3 regions of the Janthinobacterium sp. 78 genome follow, and region 1 is predicted to be linked to each of the others. Evidence: predicted binding sites of a transcription regulator. Region 1 holds the regulator's gene; each other region holds the start of a gene.
What was found. Region 1 encodes sigma-54, which starts transcription at its own class of promoters, with help from an activator protein. Its sites were predicted from a motif close to TGGCANGNAANCTGCTTT; they were not measured.
Positions count from the first base shown of each region.

Region 2: pedF (cytochrome c-550 PedF) is a predicted target of sigma-54. The motif match lies at 1,362-1,379, and genes of this name have one in related genera.
Region 3: C8C92_RS04595 (beta-propeller fold lactonase family protein) is a predicted target of sigma-54. The motif match lies at 5,487-5,504, and genes of this name have one in related genera.

Region 1 is NZ_QENT01000001.1:845,893-853,437, reverse strand. It holds gene C8C92_RS03735 (enoyl-CoA hydratase/isomerase family protein) at 1-453, opposite strand, end outside; gene raiA (ribosome-associated translation inhibitor RaiA) at 589-948, opposite strand; gene C8C92_RS03725 (RNA polymerase factor sigma-54) at 1,018-2,496, opposite strand; gene lptB (LPS export ABC transporter ATP-binding protein) at 2,501-3,256, opposite strand; gene lptA (lipopolysaccharide transport periplasmic protein LptA) at 3,256-3,819, opposite strand; gene lptC (LPS export ABC transporter periplasmic protein LptC) at 3,845-4,456, opposite strand; gene C8C92_RS03705 (HAD hydrolase family protein) at 4,502-5,035, opposite strand; gene C8C92_RS03700 (KpsF/GutQ family sugar-phosphate isomerase) at 5,035-6,045, opposite strand; gene C8C92_RS03695 (monovalent cation:proton antiporter family protein) at 6,154-7,545, shown strand, end outside.
Region 2 is NZ_QENT01000001.1:1,039,671-1,047,215, reverse strand. It holds gene C8C92_RS04585 (transporter substrate-binding domain-containing protein) at 1-814, opposite strand, end outside; gene pedF (cytochrome c-550 PedF) at 840-1,325, opposite strand; gene rtcA (RNA 3'-terminal phosphate cyclase) at 1,457-2,476, opposite strand; gene C8C92_RS04570 (RtcB family protein) at 2,493-3,728, opposite strand; gene rtcR (RNA repair transcriptional activator RtcR) at 4,030-5,637, shown strand; rRNA gene rrf (5S ribosomal RNA) at 5,740-5,852, opposite strand; rRNA gene C8C92_RS04555 (23S ribosomal RNA) at 5,991-7,545, opposite strand, start outside.
Region 3 is NZ_QENT01000001.1:1,047,513-1,055,057, reverse strand. It holds gene C8C92_RS04615 (porin) at 1-69, opposite strand, end outside; gene C8C92_RS04610 (methanol/ethanol family PQQ-dependent dehydrogenase) at 357-2,123, opposite strand; gene C8C92_RS04605 (DUF779 domain-containing protein) at 2,152-2,541, opposite strand; gene adh (aldehyde dehydrogenase) at 2,596-4,116, opposite strand; gene C8C92_RS04595 (beta-propeller fold lactonase family protein) at 4,466-5,422, opposite strand; gene C8C92_RS04590 (TonB-dependent receptor) at 5,627-7,545, shown strand, end outside.

The DNA of each region.
Region 1 (7,545 bases):
GTCCGGGAACAAGCCGATATTGACTTCCGGCATGGCCATGCGCGTGCGGCCCGTGACGATGCGCAGGCGGTTGCCGGGCCCGGCTTGCGCCACGCCCATGCCGCCGCCCATGACCACGCCATCCATCACGGCGATATACGGTTTCGGGTAGAAATGAATGACATGATTTAAGGCGTATTCTTCTGTAAAGAAATCTTCCAGCAATGCACTGCCGCCTTGCGGCGTAGCCAGGCCCGCATCGTAAAAGAAACGGATATCGCCGCCGGCGCACAGGGCTTTTTCGCTGCTGGAACGGATCACGACGGCGTCCACCTGCGGATCGTCGCGCCAGGCCAGCAAGACGGCACTCAGGGCCCGCACCATCTCCAGCGACAGGGAATTGAAGGCTTTCGGACGGTCGAGCACGATGTGCCCGGTACGGTTGCGGATGGAGGTCTGGACGAAGTCGCTCATGGGAAAATGAAAGAAGTGAGAGTAGGCACATTCTAGCGCCTGCACGGGCAACATTGCGCTCGACAGGCAGGGGCGCAAAAAAGGGCGCAATGTGCGCCCTTAGTTGATCACAACCGGTTGAAAGTCGCAGGCCGTTTAGACGGCGGCTAATTCTTCTTCCGAGTTGTCTGGCAGATGCTTGATCGCCTCTTTACCGTGCCCTTGCACTTTGGTTTTGTATTTCATCACTTGCCTGTCCAGCTTGTCGATCAGGATATCGATTGCGGCATACAGGTCATGCGCCAGGCTTTCCACATAGACAGTTTTGCCACTCAGACGCAGGTTGACTTCGGCCTTTTGACGTTTTTCTTTCTCTTTGAGGTTATCCACGGTCAGAATCACGGCGATATCGATAACTTGATCGAAATGACGTTTCACGCGCTCCAGCTTCGTTTGTACGTATTCACGGATGGCTGGTGTCACTTCGAGATGATGTCCGCTGATGGTGAGATTCATACACACTCCTAAAGATGATCGGGTTCGTGCGGTCCATCCTATCCGGCCCGCAGAGGAACCGAAAAAAACTTACAAACACTTACGCAGGCTCACTGGCGGAATTTTCAACGCTTCCCGGTATTTGGCAACAGTACGTCGCGCAATCACCATGCCTTGTTCCCCCAGCATGTCCGCAATCTTACTGTCGGATAAAGGATTTTTAGGGTCTTCTGCTCCTGTCAGTTGCACGATCAATGCCCGTATCGCCGTCGATGATGCTTCGCCCCCCGCTTCGGTGGCGACGTGGCTACCAAAGAAATATTTCAACTCGAACATGCCGTGCGGGGTCAGCATGTACTTTTGAGTTGTTACCCGCGAGATAGTACTCTCGTGTAAACCCAGTGTATCAGCTATTTCACGGAGCACAAGGGGGCGCATGGCAACGGCCCCATGCGAGAAAAAGTTCTTTTGTCTTTCTACTATCGCCTGTGCCACGCGCAGGATCGTGTCGAAGCGCTGGCGCATATTCTTGATCAGCCACTTGGCTTCCTGCAACTGTGCGCCCATGGCGCCCTCGCCCTTGCCCTGCTTGAGCAAGTTGGCGTACATGGCGTTGACGCGCAGGCGCGGCATGACGTCGTTGTTCAGGGTGACTTGCCAGCCATTGCGCGCGCGCTTGACGACGACGTCGGGCACCACGTAATCGGACACGTCCGAGGCGAACACGGCGCCCGGATGCGGATTGCACTGGCGAATCACCGTTTGCGCTTCACGCAAGTCTTCCTCGTCGCAATCGAGGGCTTTTTTCAGCTTGTTGAAATCGCGCTGGGCAAACCAGGCCAGATGCTTTTCCACGATGACGAGGGCCATGCGCCGCGTCACCATGGCGACGTGCGGCAAACGCTTGATTTGCAGCGCCAGGCATTCGGATGCATTGCGCGCACCCACGCCGGGCGGATCGAAACTTTGCAACAGGGACAAGGCCGTGCGCATCTCGTCGGCGTCGATTTCCAGCTCTTCCGGCAGGCGCGCCAGGATGTCGTCGAGCGACTCTTCCAGGTAGCCATTGTCGTCGAGCGCGTCGATGATCAGCTCGACCAGCGCGCGGTCGCGCAACTCGAGCACCGTCACGCGCATCTGCTCCATCAGGTGCTCGCGCAGGGTGCAGTGATGGGCCTCCAATTGCGGACGCGAATCTTCGTCATCGGGCGCCTTGCCCCGGCTCGCCTCGCTCCAGTCGCTGTCGCCACCGTCTGCGGCGGCCGGGCTGTCGCTCGCCTCGCCGTCAAAGGTCTCCGCTTCGGCCGGCGCCGCAGGCGCATCCTGGCCTGGCGGCTGGGGCGGCGCTTCGGCCGGCGCGGCCGTGGAACTCAGGGCTCCGTCGGACAGCAGGCGCAGCGAATGGTCGAGCGGATCGTCGAGGCGCTCGAGCAAGGGATTGTCCGTCAGCAGTTGCTCGAGTTCCTGGTGCAATTCCAGGGTAGACAATTGCAACAGGCGTATCGATTGCTGCAACTGCGGCGTCAGTGCCAGGTGCTGCGAAGTGCGCAGCTGCAATGATTGTTTCATTGGCTCACATGCGGAAGTGTTCGCCCAGGTAGACCCGGCGTACCGACTCGTTCGCGATGATGTCGTCGGGGCGTCCCGACGCCAGCACCGAGCCCTGGTTGATGATGTAGGCACGGTCGCAGATACCCAGCGTCTCGCGCACATTATGGTCGGTGATCAGCACGCCGATATTGCGCTCCTTCAAGAAGCGCACGATGCGCTGGATCTCGATCACGGCAATCGGGTCGACACCGGCGAACGGTTCGTCGAGCAGCACGAAACGCGGGTCGGTAGCCAGCGCGCGGGCGATTTCCACGCGGCGTCGCTCGCCGCCCGACAGCGACAGCGCCTGGTTCTCGCGCAACTTTTCAATCTGCAAGTCAGCCAGCAATTTATCCAGGCGCTCCTCGATCTCGGCCTTCTTCAAAGGACGGCCTTCGACGGTCTGGATTTCCAGCACGGCGCGGATATTGTCTTCCACCGTCAGCTTGCGGAAGACGGACGCTTCCTGCGGCAGATACGACAGGCCCATCTGCGCGCGGCGGTGGATCGGCAGGCGGGAAATGTCCACGCCGCTGATATCGATGCTGCCGCCGTCCGACGGCACCAGGCCGACGATCATGTAGAACGAGGTGGTCTTGCCGGCGCCGTTCGGGCCCAGCAATCCCACCACTTCGCCGCATTCGACTTGCAGCGATACATCATGCACGACTTGCCGCTTGCCATAGGTTTTTTGCAGCCCGCGAACGATCAGGGTGCTGCCGCAACGTGTATTGTCCATTAGTTCTTTCCTGGTGCGGGCGTGGCCGGCGCCTTGGGCTTCGGCTGGATCACCATGCGCACGCTGCCGCCATCGGGGGTGCTGGTGCCGCTGTCGGAATTTTCCATTTTGAATACTTCCTTGCGGCTGTCATACGAGATGAAGGCGCCGTTGGCCACGTCGGTCACTTTCGTGCCTTCCAGGCGCGTCAGCTTGGCCTTGGAAAACAGTTTCACCACTTCCGTCTTGTTATCGTATTCCACGCGCTCCGCCTCGCCTTCCACCCACAGGTCACCCGCGCCATCGCGCTTCTGGCGGAAGGTGGCCAGCTTGCCGGGATCGGCCCAGAAGGTGATGAACTGGTAGCCTTGCGGGTCTTCCGTGATCAGGGCCCGGCCCGCCTTCATGGTCAGAGTCCCTTTCACCAGCACGACGTCGCCCGTCAGGGTACGCACCTGCTTGACGTCATCGACGTGGCCGCTACGTGCCGTGATGACGGCTTCCTTCTCGGAATCGGCCTTCTCGGCATGCGCCACGCCCATCATGGCCAGAGAAAATACGGTCAACAGCAAGATATTCTTCATAGTATGGTTTCCTTGTTTCATTCTGTCATTTTGCCGCCGCAGCCGGGCGCGGTTTCGGCGGGAGGACCATGCGCAGCGCATTCGACACTTCCACCACGCCGGTGGCGTTATTGGCCTTCATGCCGATGCCATTGATGCGCGAGGCGCCCGTCAGGATATCGACAGGCACGTCCGTTTCCATTCTTTCTTCATCCGGGAATACCGTCAGCGCTTCCGTCTTGACTGTCAGGTTCTGCGCCTTCGGACTGGCCACGCGGTCGATCACGACATTGCGGTGCAGTTGCAGCCGGGTATTGCCCTGGTCGATATGCGCCAGTTCCGCATTCATGTTCATCGGCGGCATGCCTGGCGTGAGCTTGCGCACGAAAGGCTGGTCGATATCGGAGGAATCATCGAGCGGATAATGCGTGAGCTTGGTGCCCGACACGATATAGCTGGGTTTACCCGTCAAGTCCATGCGCACCAGGCTGAAATTGGTGATGAAATAGTCTGGCTCATCCAGATGCTTGCTGGCCGTGATGTCCTGGGCATTCTTGTTCATCACTTCCAGCAGCCAGAAGCTGCCCAGCGCAAAGACGACGGCCCCAAGCACGGTAAAAATCATGCGCCAGCGATGGGCGCCTCCTGGCTTACGCATAGGCTTTCACTCTTTCAAATCTGACTGGCGGCAAGGCGATGCGCCTCACTCCAGGAATGGCGCCATGACGCGCGCATAGTTATCCTGCGCGCGCAGCAGGAATTCGCAGATCTCGCGCACCGCGCCACGACCGCCGCCGGCCTGCGTCACATGGTGCGCCAAGTCCAGCGCTTCCGGACGCCCGCCCGGCACGCTGACGGCAAAGCCCACGCGGCGCAGGATGGGCGCATCGATGACATCGTCGCCGATATAGCCGCATTGCTCTTCCGTCAAGCCCGTCAGCGCCAGCAGTTCGCGAAACGGCGTCAGCTTGTCGTGACCGCCCTGGTGCACATGGGTAATGCCCAGGTCTTGCGCGCGGCGCGCCGTGATGGCCGAGCGGCGTGCGCTGATGATGGCCGTCTGCACGCCCGATTCCTGCAGCAGCTTGATGCCCAGGCCATCATACACATTAAACGTTTTCATCATCTCGCCATCGGGGCCGAAATGCAGGCTGCCGTCGGTGAGCACGCCATCGACGTCAAAGATCATCAGTTTGACTTTGGCCGCGCGCGCCAGGTTGTCCGCTACGCTCTCCATCAGATCACCTTCGCTTGCGTCAGATCATGGATATGCAGCGCGCCTACCAGCTTGCCGTCGGCATCGACGACCAGCATCTGGTTGATGCGGAACTGCTCCATCACGGCCACGGCATCGACGGCCAGGCGTTCGGGCGCGATGCTGCGCGGCTGCGCATGCATGACGTCGCGGATCGCCACTTGCGTGAAATCCTGCACACGCTCGAACATGCGGCGCAAGTCGCCATCGGTAAACACGCCCACGGGGCGCTCATCCGCATCGACGACGGCCGTCATGCCCATGCCCTTCTTCGTCATTTCTTCCAGCGCCTGCAGCAAGGAAGCGTCCACGGGCACCTTCGGTACCCGTTCGCCGCTGCGCATGACGTCATGCACATGCGTGAGCAGGCGGCGGCCCAGGGCGCCGCCCGGGTGCGAGCGGGCGAAATCTTCTTCCTTGAAGCCGCGCAAGTCGAGCAAAGCCACGGCGATCGCATCGCCCAGGGCCAGGGTGACGGTGGTGCTGGCCGTCGGCGCCAGGTTCAGCGGACAGGCTTCTTTCTCAACAGAAATATCCAGGTGCACGTCAGCCAATTGCGCCAGGCTGGAGTTCGGCTTGCCCGTCATGGAAATGAGCACGCCACCCATACGCTTGACGACGGGCATGATGGCCATCAGTTCCGACGATTCGCCGGAGTACGATATGGCAATAAACGCATCGTCCGAGGTGACCATGCCCAGGTCGCCATGGGCCGCTTCGGCCGGATGCACGAACAGGGCCGGCGTGCCGGTGGAAGCGAGGGTGGCGGCAATCTTGCGCGCGATATGGCCGGACTTGCCGATGCCGGAGACGACGACACGCCCCTTGCATTGCAGCAACATCGCCACGGCGCGGCCCACGCTGTCGTCCGTGGCCAGGCGCGCGTGCAGCGCAACGATGGCGTCGGACTCGATCTGCAAGGTGGTGCGGGCCAGCGCGACGGCGCGCTCGGTCGTCGCTTGCATGTCAATTCGATCAAAAGCTTTCAGCATTGTTTTTTCATGGGTTACACTCATGCCCAAAGTATAAACGAATTAGGAAAGCAAAAAACTTGCCAGTCACAACAAACAACGATTTCCATTGACCGTACCGGGCAACCCATGTTTTCCTCGCTTGAACTGACCCTGATGTTACTCGGCAGCGCCGTGCTGGGCGTGGTCGCTTTCAGAATGTTGCATCTGCCGCCCATGCTGGGCTACCTGGCCGTCGGCATCGTCATCGGCCCCCATGCGCTGGGCCTGGCGGCGGAAAACGAGGCCAGCCACACCCTGGCCGAGTTCGGCGTCGTCTTCCTGATGTTTTCCATCGGGCTGGAATTTTCTCTGCCCAAGTTCCTCGCCATGCGGCGCATCGTCTTCGGCCTTGGCATGGCGCAGGTGGTCACCACCATCATCGCCACCGTCGTCTTCGGCTGGTTCGTCGGACGCTACCTGTCCGCCTACCTCCACCTGAGCTGGCAAGCCGCGTTCGCCCTGGGTGGCGCGCTGGCCATGTCGTCGACGGCCATCGTTTCGAAAATGCTCACGGAACGGCTGGAACTGGAAAGCGAACACGGCCGCAAGATCATCGGCATTTTGCTGTTCCAGGACCTGGCCGTGGTGCCCCTGCTGATCCTGATCCCCGCCCTCACGCGCGATTCCGACAATCTGGCCGAAACCCTGGCCTGGGCGGGCGGCAAGGCCCTGGTTGTCCTCATTCTGCTCTTGTTCATCGGCCAGAAGCTGGTGCGCGGCTGGCTGACCATCGTCGCCAAGCGCCGCTCGCAAGAATTGTTCATGCTCAACCTGCTCTTGATCACGCTGGGCGCGGCCTGGATCACGGAACGGGCCGGGCTGTCGCTGGCCCTGGGGGCGTTTGTTGCCGGCATGCTCATTTCCGAGACGGAATTCAAGCACCAGGTGGAAGAGGATATCAAGCCGTTCCGCGACGTGTTGCTGGGCCTGTTCTTCATCACCGTCGGCATGCTGCTCAACATCCGCGTGGTACTCGACAACTGGTGGCTGGTCTTGCTGCTGCTGTGCGGCCCCGTGCTGCTGAAATTTGCCCTGATCGCGGGCCTGGCCCGGCTGTTCGGCTCCAGCAACGGCGTGGCCTTGCGCACGGGGCTGGGGCTGGCGCAGGCGGGCGAATTCGGCTTCGTGCTGCTGAACCTGGCGGGCGGCATCAAGCTGATGGATCCGTTCGTCGTGCAGGTGGTGCTGGCCTCGATGGTGCTGTCGATGCTGGTGGCGCCCTTCCTCATCGCCAAGTCCGACGCCATCGTCATGAAGCTGGCGGCCAACGACTGGATGATGCAATCGCTGGCGCTGACCAAGATCGCCACGCGCACCATGGCGTCGCAGAAACACGTGCTGATCGCCGGCTTCGGGCGCAGCGGCCAAAGCCTGGCCACCCTGCTGGCGGAAGAAAAGATCGAATACCACGCGCTGGACCTGGACCCGGAACGGGTGCAGGAAGCGCAGCTGGCTGGCGCCCACGTCTCGTATGGCGAC
Region 2 (7,545 bases), 190 kb from region 1:
CCCCATATTTCTCAAAGATGGCTTGCAATTCGCCGCTGGCCGCCATCTCATTCATGGCTGCCTGCAGCAACTTGCCCACGTCGAGTTGCTGGCGGCTGACGGCCAGGCCCACGGCCCAGCCGGCACGCGGCAAGCGGGCGAACGCCACTTCGCTCAAGGGAAAAGCGGGATCGCTTTTCAGCACCGACTCGATTTCCGAACGATTCGCCAGCACGGCGTCGAGCTTGCCCGCCTGCAATTGCTGCAAGGCTTCGGCCGCCGTGTCGAAGATACGCACGTCGTCGCGGTACTTGCCATTGTCTTCACCCAGCATCAGCATGGCGGCGATCGATACCTTTTCCACGCCGATACGCTTGCCGGCCAGCGAAGCGACGCCATCGAATTGCGGCACAGCTTGCGCGCTGCGCGCCAGGCGCACGGTTTCCACGTAATACGGCGCGAAGATCTCGACCTTGTCGTTATCGGCCATCAATTTTTTATCGACCGGCACATGCAGCATCACATCGGCGGGACCATAGCCGAGGTAATGGCCCTTCCACACCATATTGCGCAAATCGTCGTTCAGGTTTTCACCGGCGGGAAAGGGCAGCAAGCTTAGTTTCAAACCCAGCTTTTTGGCCAGCGCTTCGGCAATATCGATATCGATGCCCGTGCCCTTGTCGGAAAACGGCGCAAACTCGTTATACACCGCCACTTTCAGGCTACCCGACTGCTGCACTTTCTGCCAGTCGGCGCGCGCTGGCGCGGCTGCGCACAGTGCCAGGCAGGCGAGCGCAAGCATCGCGCGCGCGCCCGGGAGTTGAAATGAACGCATGGGACTCCTTCGTTATCAATTCGACCTAATTAGACTCGCGGCGGGTTTCCAGGTAGGTCTTGATGGCCCACATGGCTTCCTGGTTGAAGACGCCTTCGAACGGCGGCATGTACACGGCGCCATTGCGTACTTTACCGTGACGGATAGTCGTCAGGAAATAATTGTCCGTTTCCTTGTAGCAGGCCTGTTTCTTTGTCTCATTTTTGATGCCGAAGCAATCGCGGTCGAGCTGGCGCAAGTCCGGCGCGATGCCGCCCGAGATGGCTTCGATGCCGTGGCAACGCGCGCAATTCTGGTTGTAGGCCGAGGTGCCGACCGTCAAGGCCAGCTTGTTGCCACGATACGGGTTTTGTTCGAGCCACTTGTCGCCCACCTTGGGCAAGCCCGTGGTGTCGACGCCTTGCGGCGTGACATTGCCGTGCGCATAGGCCTGCGGCAAGGTCAGCAGGGAAGTGAGGGCGACGGCGCCGGCGGCTGCCACGCCGAGCAGGGTACGGATGGAATAGGTCATGCTGGTCTCCTTGGTTTTTTTAGTGAATATCCAAGAAGAGCAAATGCCATGCCATGCGTACATGCCCCACATCCGACCGCCCATGTATCAATTTGGAACAGCTGCAACAGGTAGTTGTGTCACCACGAGGGTCAGGCGGCGGCCACCGTGCAGATGCTGCCCCGCTCCTGCGGCTCGAAAGTGATACGCACGGGCAAAAATCGGGCAATCACCTCCGCATTCGTCAGCGCGTGCTGCGTCACCTTGCTGCAACTGAAGCTACCGCCACCGGCCAGCGCCATGGGCAGCAAGAGCTGGTCGGCCAGGTGCTCGCCGACTGCCGCGTCCGTCTTGAGATAGGCACGCACCTCGTTCAACAGGCGCTTGGCCACCGTTTCGGCCAGCAAGGACTTTTCGCCGAACGAGGTAAATACTTCCGTGACGTGCTCATGTTCCAATGTCAGCAACAGGACGTTGCCCGGTCCCTGCTCCGCCGGCAAGCCGACGAGGCGCAGCTGCTTGCCGCTCCAGCCCATGCCGTCGGCGACGCGCTCGAGCTCGCGTTGCGCCACGTTCACATGCACGCCCGCCACCACGCTTTCCGCATACCCGGCCTTGCGTTCGCCGCGCTGCAGCAGTGAAATGGGCCGCAAGCGCTGGCACGGTTGCACGGTGGCCAGCACCTCGCCGCCGCCCGCGGGATGAAAACCATAGCGCTGTTGCGTCATCTCTACCTCGGCGCCCATCTGTTCCAGGACACGGCCATACGCGCGCTGCAGGAAATGCACGGGCGGCGCCATGGCATTGTGCGTGCCGCCACTGATGCGCACGGTGGACGGCCCATCCGCATGCAGCAGGGCCGGCAGCAGGGTTTGCAATACCAGGGTGCAACTGCCGGCGCTGCCGATGGCAAAGCGGTAATCGCCACCGCGTATGGGACCAGGCATGAATTCCAGGCTCGATGCGCGCAGCGCCACCGGCGTCGTGCGCGCCCCGCAAATGGCGGCTGCCGCCTGCACGGCCAGCAGATGCTGGCGCAGCAAGCCGGGCTTGTCCCGTCCCGCGCGGATATTCGTCAAGCGGAATGGCTGCCCCGTGATCATCGACAAACTCAGCGCCGAGCGCAAAATCTGTCCGCCGCCTTCACCTTGCGCTCCATCAATTTCTATCATCTCTGCTTTCTCTCTGTTAACCTTTGACGCACACGACCTGCTTCAGGATATGCACCACATCGACCAGCTCGCGCTGTGCCAGCATCACCGCGTCGATATCCTTGTAGGCCATCGGAATCTCATCGATCACATTTTCATCCTTGCGGCATTCCACGCCCTCGGTGGCGCGGATCTGGTCGGTCAGGTTGAAGCGCCGCTTCGCTTCCGTGCGGCTCATCGTGCGTCCGGCACCGTGGCTGCAGCTATGGAAACTCTCCGCATTTCCCTTGCCGCGCACGATAAAACTCTTCGCGCCCATGGAGCCGGGAATGATCCCCAGCTCGCCGGCGCGGGCCGACACGGCGCCCTTGCGCGTGACCAGCACGTCCTTGCCGAAGTGGTGTTCCTTCTGCACATAGTTATGGTGGCAGTTGACGGCCTCCACATGCGTCTGGAACGGCTTATGGATGACCGTGCGCACGGCCGCGATCAGGTTCTGCATCATCACTTCGCGGTTGTTGCGCGCAAAACGCTGCGCCCAGCCCACCGCTTCCACGTAATCGTCGTAATGCTGCGTACCTTCGGCCAGGTAAGCCAGGTCCTGGTCGGGCAGGTTGATGAAGTGCGTGCGCATATCCTGCTTGGCCAGTTCGATGAAATGCGTGCCGATGGCATTGCCCACGCCGCGCGAGCCGGAATGCAGCATGAACCACACGGAGCCCTGCTCGTCGAGGCACACTTCGATGAAGTGGTTACCGCTGCCCAAAGTTCCCAGGTGGCGGTAGTGATTCGTATTTTTCAGCTTCGGCGTTTTCAGGCAGATGGCATCGAACTCGTCCTTCAGCTGCAGCCAGGCCGCATCGACCACCGAAGGCGGCGTATGCCAGGAACCCTCGTCACGGCCGCGGTGGCCGCGCGTCTTCGGCGACATCCCGTGCGGAATGGCGCGTTCGATGGCGCTGCGCAGTGGTCCCAGATTATCAGGCAAGTCGCTGGCCGTCAGCGTGGTTTTCGCCGCCATCATGCCGCAACCGATATCCACGCCGACGGCCGCCGGAATCACCGCACCCAGGGTGGGAATCACGCTGCCGATGGTCGAACCTTTACCCAGGTGGACGTCGGGCATGACGGCGATATGCTTGTAAATGAACGGCAGGGTCGCCGTGTTGCGTAATTGTTTTTTGGCCGCTTCTTCGACAGGCACGCCACGGGTCCACATTTTGACGGGACGGCTGCCTTCGGTATGCAGGACTTCGTATTCTTCGTTTTTCATCTGCTTCTTTTCTTCTATTTTATAGGGGGTGATGACAAGGCTGGGTAAAACGTCTGCCGACGTATCGGCTCTGGAGGTCGGTATTGCCCATTTTCGTTCCTCCCTGCTCTCTACTTTCATCTCGTTGCTACACTCACACTCTCTATTGCAAGCGCTGTGCCAGCTTTCAATATTTCACTCAAGATACCTATAAACCATTGATTTGATTAAATAATATTTAAATGCATGTTCTGCCGAGCAAGTTCCTGCGCATTACAATCTGAACTATAATTATCTTTTAAGATAAATATTTATCCAATTTATGCAAGCAAAACGCACGGTCGTCATCGGCTTTCTCGGCACGCAGCTCGACAATGGCAGGGGAGCGGCACGCTGGGAAAAGTGGCGCCCAAGCATCGCCCTGACCCAGCATGAGGACAAGATCATCGACCGCTTCGAACTGCTGTACGCGGGCAGCCAGTTTGACAATCTGGTACGCCAGGTATCGCAGGATATCGCCAGCGTCTCGCCTGAAACCAGGCTGATCGCCCACGAACTACCGATCAGCGATGCCTGGGACTTCGAGAACGTGTACGGCGCCCTCTACGATTTTGCCAACAACTACCCGTTCGATCCGGACAAGGAAGACTATTGGATCCACATCACCACCGGCAGCCACGTGGTGCAGATCTGCATGTTCCTGATGACGGAAGCACGCTATTTTCCGGGCCGTCTCGTGCAAACGTCGCCGCCCAGGCGCCAGGCCGCCGGCAATCCCGGCAGCTACGCATTGATCGACCTCGATCTGTCGCGCTACGACCAGATCGCCCAGCGTTTTACGCGCGAACAGGCCGAAGGCGTGGCCTTCCTGAAGTCCGGCATCGCCACGCGCAATGCGAAGTTCAACGGCATGATCGAGGAAATCGAGCGCGTCGCCATCAAATCGAAAGCCCCCATGCTGCTGATGGGGCCGACCGGTGCCGGCAAATCCTTGCTCGCGCGCCGCGTGTATGAGCTGAAAAAATCGCGCCACCAGATCGACGGCAAATTCATCGACCTCAATTGCGCCACCCTGCATGGCGATGGCGCCGCTTCCACCCTGTTCGGCCATATCAAGGGTGCCTTCACGGGCGCGGGAGCGGATCGGCCCGGCTTGCTGCGCAGCGCGCACAAGGGCTTGCTGTTTCTCGATGAAATCGGTGAGCTGGGACTCGACGAGCAGGCGATGCTGCTGAAAGCCATCGAGGAAAAGCGCTTTTTCCCCGTCGGTGCCGATACGGAAGTGCAAAGCGACTTCCAGCTGATCGCCGGCACCAACCGCGACCTGGGTGAAGAGGTGGCCGCCGGTCGCTTCCGCGAAGACCTGTATGCGCGCATCAACCTGTGGACCTACGAATTACCGGGCCTGGCACAGCGGCCGGAAGACATCGAGCCGAACCTGGAATACCTGCTGGCGCAATATGGCGCCGAAACGGGCGAAAGAGTGCGCTTCAACAAGGAGGCGCGCGAACGCTTCATGCGCTTCGCCACCCTACCCACCTCGGCATGGAAAGGCAATTTCCGCGACCTGTCTGCCGCCGTTACGCGCCTGGCTACTTTGTCGGAGGCGGGGCGCATCACGGATAGTGTCGTCGACGAAGAGATCAAGCGCCTGCAGCGGATGTGGCGACATCATGGTGGGCGCAGCGATAGCGGGGAAGTGGATCTGACAGGGATCATGGGAGAGCAGGCGGCTTCACAACTCGACCTGTTCGATGCGCTGCAGTTGCAGGCTGTGATCCAGGTGTGCCGGCAATCGAACAGCCTGTCCGATGCGGGCCGCACGCTGTATGCCGTCTCGCGTGCGGCGAAAGCCAAGCCGAATGACGCAGACAGGCTGAAAAAATACCTGACGAAGTTTGGCGTGAGCTGGGAAGACGTGAGTCGATAAAACCCAGCAACAGCCGGGGTCTGCCCCCAGACCCCGGCAAATATCCAGGCGAAAAAAAACCCGACCATTGCTGATCGGGTTTTTCTCTACTGCGTATAACAAGCCTGACGATAACCTACTTTCACACTGGTTGCAGCACTATCATCGGCGCAAAGTTGTTTCACGGTCCTGTTCGGGATGGGAAGGGGTGGGACCAACTTGCTATGGTCATCAGGCATAACTTGTACTGGCATTTGTCCTCAGTGGAGCGACAAAGCCTGAATCTGGAAGAAGCAAAGATTGGGGTAATGAATAGTAGTATCAACAAACGCACAACGTTGTACCGTCTTATCCTCTGTACCTGCTAAGGTTATAGGGACAAGCCGTACGGGCAATTAGTACTGGTTAGCTTAATGCATTACTGCACTTCCACACCCAGCCTATCAACGTCCTGGTCTCGAACGACCCTTCAAAGAGCTCAAGGCTCTGGGAAATCTCATCTCAAGGCAAGTTTCCCGCTTAGATGCTTTCAGCGGTTATCTCTTCCGTATTTAGCTACCCGGCAATGCCACTGGCGTGACAACCGGTACACCAGAGATACGTCCACTCCGGTCCTCTCGTACTAGGAGCAGCCCCCTTCAAATTTCCAACGCCCACGGCAGATAGGGACCAAACTGTCTCACGACGTTTTAAACCCAGCTCACGTACCACTTTAAATGGCGAACAGCCATACCCTTGGGACCGGCTACAGCCCCAGGATGTGATGAGCCGACATCGAGGTGCCAAACTCCCCCGTCGATATGAACTCTTGGGAGGAATCAGCCTGTTATCCCCAGAGTACCTTTTATCCGTTGAGCGATGGCCCTTCCATACAGAACCACCGGATCACTATGTCCTACTTTCGTACCTGCTCGACTTGTCAGTCTCGCAGTTAAGCACGCTTATGCCATTGCACTATCAACACGATGTCCGACCGTATCTAGCGTACCTTCGAACTCCTCCGTTACACTTTAGGAGGAGACCGCCCCAGTCAAACTGCCTACCATGCACTGTCCCCGATCCGGATAACGGACCAAGGTTAGAACCTCAAACAAACCAGGGTGGTATTTCAAGGTTGGCTCCACGAGAACTAGCGTCCCCGCTTCAAAGCCTCCCACCTATCCTACACAGATTGGTTCAAAGTCCAATGCAAAGCTACAGTAAAGGTTCATGGGGTCTTTCCGTCTAGCCGCGGGTAGATTGCATCATCACAAACATTTCAACTTCGCTGAGTCTCGGGAGGAGACAGTGTGGCCATCGTTACGCCATTCGTGCAGGTCGGAACTTACCCGACAAGGAATTTCGCTACCTTAGGACCGTTATAGTTACGGCCGCCGTTTACTGGGACTTCAATCAAGAGCTTGCACCCCATCATTTAATCTTCCAGCACCGGGCAGGCGTCACACCCTATACGTCCACTTTCGTGTTTGCAGAGTGCTGTGTTTTTATTAAACAGTCGCAGCCACCAGTTTATTGCAACCCTTTCACCCTCATGGAGTAAACCAATCAAGCTACCGGGGCGTACCTTTTCCCGAAGTTACGGTACCAATTTGCCGAGTTCCTTCTCCCGAGTTCTCTCAAGCGCCTTAGAATACTCATCTCGCCCACCTGTGTCGGTTTGCGGTACGGTCTCGTATGACTGAAGCTTAGAGGCTTTTCTTGGAACCACTTCCGATTGCTTCGTGCACAAGTGCACTCGTCTCAACCCCTTGAATTCCGTACCCGGATTTGCCTAAGTACCTTCTATGAGCCAAAAACCAACTATTCCAACAGTTGGACAACCTTCCGCGATCCGTCCCCCCATCGCATCATACGACGGTGCAGGAATATTAACCTGCTTCCCATCAGCTACGCATCTCTGCCTCGCCTTAGGGGCCGACTCACCCTGCT
Region 3 (7,545 bases), 200 kb from region 1:
GGCTTGTGCCTGCCCCATCGCTGCGATTGTCATGACACCCAGGCTCCCCAGCTTGCTCAATGTGTTCATTGCGTCTCCTCTTTCTTCTCTGTTTTTAGTGTGCACACCAGTGATTGATGTACCTCAAGCTTTGGCAATAAGCGTGCCCAGCACTGCTCAGAGGGAGAAAGAGAAAAAGCGTCGTTAACGTGTGCAGCAGCGGATCAATTGCCACAGATAGTGTTCATTTTTTGACCGCAAGTATGCATAGTGGAGAGACTGGTAAACAAAAAACTGACGGCCTGGGCCGTCAGCAAAAAGAAAGCGCCCGGCGGACAGGGAGACACCCGTCCGAATGGCCCGGGCGTTTCACCCCGTTACTTCGATGCCAGTTTGAAGACCCACACGGAACCGCCCTGCTCCAGGAAGTTGACCTTCTTGGCCACTTCGCCACCCCACAGCGGTACCGCACCACCCCAGCCAGATACGACGGCCACATATTGCGTATCGCCATCCTGCCAGGTGACGGGCGGCGCCACGACGCCGGAACCCGTCTGGAATTTCCACAGTTCCTTGCCCGTCTTCGCGTCGACGGCTTTCAGGTAGCCTTCCGGCGTGCCGTAGAACACCAGATTGCCGGCCGTGCTCATCACGCCGCCCCACAGCGGCGCGTTGTTCTTGATTTCCCAGACGATCTTGCCCGTCTTCGGATCAATGGCGCGCATGGCGCCGATGTAGTCGTCAAACAAGGGTTTGATGGTAAAACCGGCACCGAGGAAAGCGCCACCCTTCTTGTAGCTGATCGGCTCGTTCCAGATGTCCATGCCCCATTCGTTCGCGGGAACGTAGAACAGCTTGGTTTGCGGCGAGTAGGCCATCGGCATCTGGTTTTTTGCACCGAGGAAAGCGGGCGCGGCAAACACGGTCGTGCCTTTCTTGCCCTCCTCTCCCTTGGTCGGGTCGCCTGGGCGGCCAGCGGCGATATAGTTCGGCCGTCCCGTTTTCAGGTCGATGCTGCTGGCCCAGGTGATTTTCTTCACAAACGGAAAGGCGTTCTGCAGCTTGCCGTTGGTGGCATCGATGACATAGAAGAAACCGTTGCGGTCGGCCTTGCCGCCGTAGCGCTTGCCATCCATGTCGAAGGTGACGAACTCGTTGGCGCCATCGAAATCCCAGGCATCGTTGGGCGTGTTTTGATACGCCCATTTGATCTGGCCTGTCTTGACGTCCAGCGCCACGGTGGACGAGGAATACAGGTTGTCGCCGGGACGCAAATGGCTGTTCCATGGCGCCGGGTTGCCGGTGCCGAAATAGGCCAGCTTGGTTTGCGGATCGTAGGTGCCGCCCATCCAGGTCGAGGCGCCGCCCGTTTTCCACAGGTCGCCCGGCCAGGTTTTGTTCACCGTTCCCGAGATGCCGTTGTCGATGGCCTTGCCATCCTTGTCGTAGCGGTGGCCCATATGGCCCTCTACCGTCGGACGGCTCCACACGAGGTCGCCCGTCATCGGGTTGCGCGCTTCGACCCGGCCGACGATGCCGAATTCGCCGCCCGACACACCCGTCAGCAGCAAGCCTTCGGCGATCAGCGGCGCGGCCGTCATCGAGTAGCCGGCCGCATAATCGTCGACCTTTTCCTTCCAGACGATCTTGCCCGTGTTCTGGTCCAGCGCCACCAAGTAGGCGTCGAGCGTGCCAAAAATCACCAGGTTGCCATACAGGGCGGCACCGCGGTTGACCACGTCGCAGCACGGCATGATGCCGTCCGGCAAGCGATGCTCATACTTCCACAGCTTGGCGCCCGTTTTCAAGTCGACGGCAAAGATGCGCGAGTACGATGCCGTGACGAACATCTTGCCGTTATGAATCAGCGGCTGCGATTCCTGGCCCCGCTGTTTTTCGCCGCCAAACGAGAACGACCAGGCCGGCACCAGCTTGGCCACGGTCTTGTCATTGATTTGCGTCAACGGCGAATAGCGCTGCCCCTGCGTGCCCATGCCAAACGACAGCACGCTGGCTGGATTCTTCGCCGTGTTGTCGAGCATGGCATTGGTGACATTGCCCACGTCGGCCGCCTGGGCCAACGAGGCCAAGGATGCCAACCCCAAACCGACGACGATCCCCATGATTTTTTTCTGCACAATCATCTCCCTCTGTTTTATTAGTATGTGTGTATCAGGTCTTGCGGTGCTCATGCGGCTGGGCATGCAACAGCGCGCACTCTTCATCGGTGAACAGGCGCGAGCGCGTCAGGAAGCGCTTGCCCGTGCCGTTGTCGAGTGAAAACATGCCGCCATTGCCATCGACCACATCGATAATCAACTGGGTATGCTCCCAGTACTCGAATTGCTCGAGTCCCATGTAAAACGGTGTGCCATTCAAGTTGCCGAGATAGATATCGGTATCGCTGACATCGAACTCGCCCAGCGCATAGCACATGGGCGCGCTGCCGTCGCAGCAGCCGCCCGACTGGAAAAACATCAGCGGGCCGTGACGCTGGCGCAACTTGTCCATCATTTCCAGCGCCGCATCGGTGGCGACCACCCGGGCAATTGCTGCACTCATGGCATCCCTTTCTGCGCGCCGCCCCCGGCTAAGGGCGCGGCGCCTGTTGCCGGTTTAGAAGAAGCCCAGGGCTTTCGGGCTATAGCTCACCAGCAAGTTCTTCGTTTGCTGGTAGTGGTCGAGCATCATCTTGTGGTTTTCGCGGCCGATACCCGATTGCTTGTAGCCACCGAATGCGGCGTGGGCTGGATACAGGTGGTAGCAATTGGTCCACACGCGGCCCGCCTGGATGGCGCGTCCCATGCGGAAGGCGCGCGAACCGTCACGCGTCCACAAGCCTGCACCCAGGCCGTACAAGGTATCGTTGGCAATCGCCAGCGCTTCGGCCTCATCCTTGAAGGTGGTCACGGAGACGACGGGCCCGAAAATCTCTTCCTGGAAGATGCGCATCTTGTTGTTGCCCTTGAACACCGTCGGACGCACGTAGTAGCCGCCCTCCAGGTCGCCTGCCTGCGTATGGCGCTCACCGCCGGCCAGCACTTCGGCGCCTTCCTGGCGGCCGATGTCGAGGTAGGACAGGATTTTTTCCAGCTGCTCCTGCGACGCCTGGGCGCCGATCATGGTGGACGAGTCGAGCGGATTGCCCTGCTTGATGGCGGCCACGCGCTTCAAGGCCCGTTCGATGAATTTCTCGTAAATCGATTCCTGGATCAGCACGCGCGATGGGCAAGTGCACACCTCGCCTTGATTCAGCGCAAACATGGTGAAGCCTTCCAGGCACTTGTCGAAATAATCATCGTCGGCATCCATCACGTCTTCAAAGAAGATGTTCGGCGACTTGCCGCCCAGCTCCAGGGTGACGGGAATCAGGTTTTGCGCCGCGTAACCCATGATCAAGCGGCCCGTGCCCGTTTCACCCGTGAAGGCGATCTTGGCGATGCGCTTGCTCGACGCCAGCGGCTTGCCCGCTTCCAGGCCGAAACCGTTGATGATGTTCAGCACGCCCGGTGGCAGCAAGTCGCCGATCAGTTCGATCAACACCATGATGGACGCCGGGGTTTGCTCGGCCGGTTTGAGGACCACGCAATTGCCGGCGGCCAGGGCTGGCGCCAGTTTCCACACGGCCATCAGAATCGGGAAATTCCACGGGATGATCTGGCCCACGACACCCAGCGGCTCATGGTAGTGATAGGCATAGGTTTCCGCGTCGATTTGCGCGACGGAACCTTCCTGCGCGCGGATGCAGCCGGCGAAGTAACGGAAATGGTCGATGGCCAGCGGAATGTCGGCATTCATCGTTTCACGGATCGGCTTGCCGTTGTCGATGGTTTCCGCCGTGGCGATCAGGCTCAGGTTCTGTTCGATGCGGTCGGCGATGCGATTCAGGATATTGGCGCGCTCGGCGGGTGAAGTCTTGCCCCAGGCATCCTTGGCGGCATGCGCGGCGTCCAGCGCCAGCTCGACGTCTTCCGCCGTGGAACGGGCGATTTCGCAAAACGGCAAGCCCGTGATGGGCGTGATGTTAGGAAAGTATTCACCTTTTACTGGTGCAACGAACTGACCGCCGATGTAATTGTCATAGCGTTGTTTGAAGGGATTGGCTACGCCCAGTTTGCTGATGTCTGCGAGATTCATGTCGTCCTCTATCGGGTTAATTAGAATGGAATTGCTTTAATTAAAATCAAACGTCCTGGTACAGATGGGGTGAGTACACGGAGTCTTCCGCAAATGCCGTGCCAGCTCACCATCCCACTACAAACTTAGCCGCTTTTCCCCCTGTTGCAAGGGCGTGGCGTCAAACCCGGCGCGCTTTTCAGCGCACGCCCCGGGCTTGAGCGGAGGGCGCGGCTCTGTTGGCGTTTTGAACAAGCGGCGCGGCCCCTGTTCCGATCCGTGCCAGCCTGGACGCCAGCCCGCATCGCGCCCCCTGCGCCGCTGCACAATGGAACAGGTGTACCAGACTGGAACACCTGCTCCTGTACCACTACCGTATCACCACGCCCCATGGCAATTCGCCCACGGCAATATCGGCCACCTTGCGCGCGCTGGCCGTATCGATGACGGAAACGCTGTTCGAGCGGCCATTGGCCACGTACAGCTTGCTGCCATCGGGCGTGATGGCCATATTCCACGGGCGCTTGCCGACGGGAATGGTGGCCGTGACCTGGTGGCTGGCCGTATCGATCACCATCACCGTGCCGTCCGTGCCGTTCGAGACATACACCTGCTTGCCGCCAGGATGGACGGCGATGCCGTTGGCATTCTTGCCAGCTGGAATGGTGGCAATCGCCTTGCGCGCGGCCATGTCGATCACATACACGGCGTTGACCAGTTCGCACGCCACGTAGGCGCGGCCGGAGTCCGGACTGAAACCGATGCCACGCGGACGCAGGCCCACGGCGATGGAAGCCACCTGGCGGCGTTGCGCCACATCAATGACATCGACTTGCTCGGCCTCTTCCGCACTGACCAGCAGCCAGCGCCCGTCCGGGCTGAACACGGCATGTTCCGGATTGCGTCCCTGCACCTTGATATCGGCAAGCAAGACGCCCGTCTGGCCATCGAGCAAGGCCACGCTATTGTTTTCCTCGACGGCCACGGCCACGTAATGACCGTCCTGCGTAGCGCTGACGCCTTCGGGCGACTTGCCCAGCGCCACCGTGCGCACGGGCGTGCCGGTCGCGTTATCGATCAGCAACAAGGCGCTGCTGGCGGCATCGGTGACAAACAATTGCCGCCCGGTGGGGTCGGCGGCAATGCCACGCGGCCGCTTGCCTGCCGCGATCTGGCGCACCACCTGGTCGGTCGCCGTGTCGATCACGCTCAAGGTGCCCGATTTTTCATTGGGGACATAGGCAAAAGGAGCGGCCTGGAGGGCGCTGCTGGCGAGTACAGGCAGCAGCCAGCACACCTGGCGCAAGCGTGAGAAGAAGTTGGGCATAATCACCTTTTCAATGGAAAAACACAGGAAAAGCGCGCGGTAGCGGCGCCTCTGACAATTGCTGTAAGCAAACGCCGTGCCACGGACACGCGTATAATTTCAGCCCACCAATGGAGACATGGCAGGCATATTGCTTGATACACCTACGCAGACCTGTACCGCTCACGCGCTCAAGCAGGCTTTTATTCACATTGGAGAACCCGCATGCAGCATCGTTTCCGCTTGAACACCATTGCCAGCCTGTTTGTCGCCGGCAGCGCCACCCTCGCCCCCCACGTTTTCGCCGCCGAGGCAGCTGACCCAGCCAACGGGCAACTCATGGATACGGTGGTCGTCAGCGGCAGCCGCATCGCCCACCCCAGCCAGGAAGTGCCGGCCTCGATCGACGTGGTCGACAGCGCCCGCATCCAGGATGGTCAAATCCGCGTCAATGCGTCGGAAGCGCTGGCCGCCGTGCCGGGCCTGGTTGTGCAGAACCGCCAGAACTACGCGCAAGACTTGCAGATCTCGTCGCGCGGCTTCGGCGCCCGCTCGGCCTTCGGCGTGCGCGGCGTCAAACTGATCAGCGACAGCATTCCTGCCAGCATGCCGGACGGCCAGGGCCAGGCCGCCACCTTCAACCTCGATACGGCCGAGCGCATCGAAGTGCTGCGCGGACCGTTTTCTGCCATCTATGGCAACCATTCTGGCGGTGTGATCCAGCTGTTTTCCAAGGATGGGCAAAATCCCCCGTCCGTCGAATTGAATGTAACGGGCGGCAGCTACGGCACCAGCAAGGTGGACCTGACGGCGCAGGGCCAGGCAGGCGGCATCGGCTACGTGCTCGACGGTTCGCGCTTCCGCACGGATGGCTTCCGCGACCACAGCGCCGCCACGCGCGAACAGGCGTTCGGCAAGATCACCGTCAAGCCCAATGCGGACAGCAAGCTGACCATCGTCGCCAACAGCCTGCACCAGGGCAACACGCAAGATCCGCTGGGCGCCACCTGGGCCACGTTTGCCCGCGACCCGCGCGCCGGCGAAATCGACACGACGGATACACAGAACCCGAAACGCACCCTGGCCGAGCGCTACAACACGCGCAAGAGCATCGACCACCAGCAGATCGGCGCCACCTATGAACAAGCGTTTGGCGATGACCGCCTGCATGTGATGGTGTATGGCGGCAACCGCGATGTCATCCAGTACCAGGCTTTCACCAAAGGTTTCCAGGCACCGGCCAGCCATTCGGGCGGCGTGGTCGACTTCCAGCGCCAGTTCTACGGCATCGATACCAACTGGCTGCACGTAAATCAATTGGCTGGCGGCAAGCTGAGCACTACCATCGGCATCGACTACGGCCGCTCGAGCGATGACCGCACCGGCTATGAAAACTTCATCGGCAATAGCTTTGGCGTAAAAGGCAAGCTGCGCCGCGACGAGCAGGATGTCGTCTCCAGCCTCGATCCGTATCTCCAGATGGAATGGCAAAGCGGACCGTGGCTGCTCAGCGCAGGTGTGCGCTACAGCAAGATGAAAGTGGCGGTCAACGACCACTTCCTCAGCAATGGCGACGACAGCGGCAGCCTGGAATTCAGCCACACGACACCGGTACTGGGCCTGCTGTATAAACTGACGCCGAACGTCAACGTCTACGCCAGCGCCGCGCGCGGCTTCGAAGCACCTACCTTGAATGAACTGTTTTACTCGGGCTTGGGCGGCGGCTTCAATTACCAACTGAAACCGGCCACCAGCACCAACCTGGAAGCGGGCGTCAAGGCCAGGATCAGCAACAACACGCAGGTGAACGCGGCCGTGTTCCAGATCAAGACGAATGACGAACTGGTAGTCGACAAGTCCAGCGGCGGACGCACCAGCTATCGCAATGCGGGTAAGACCTTGCGCCAGGGTATGGAAGTGTCGCTGGATTCGAACCTGCCGTATGGCTTCACGGCAAAAGTGGCGCTCACCAGCCTGCACGCTGTGTACGACCAGGCCTTTGGCAGCGTGCGCGAAGGCAGCCGTTTGCCGGGCGTCCCCAGCGCCAACCTGTTCGCGGAACTGGCCTGGAAAGATACGCTGGACCGTTTCGGCGCAGCGCTGGAAAGCGTGGCCAGCAATCAGGTCTACGCGGAGGACAGCAA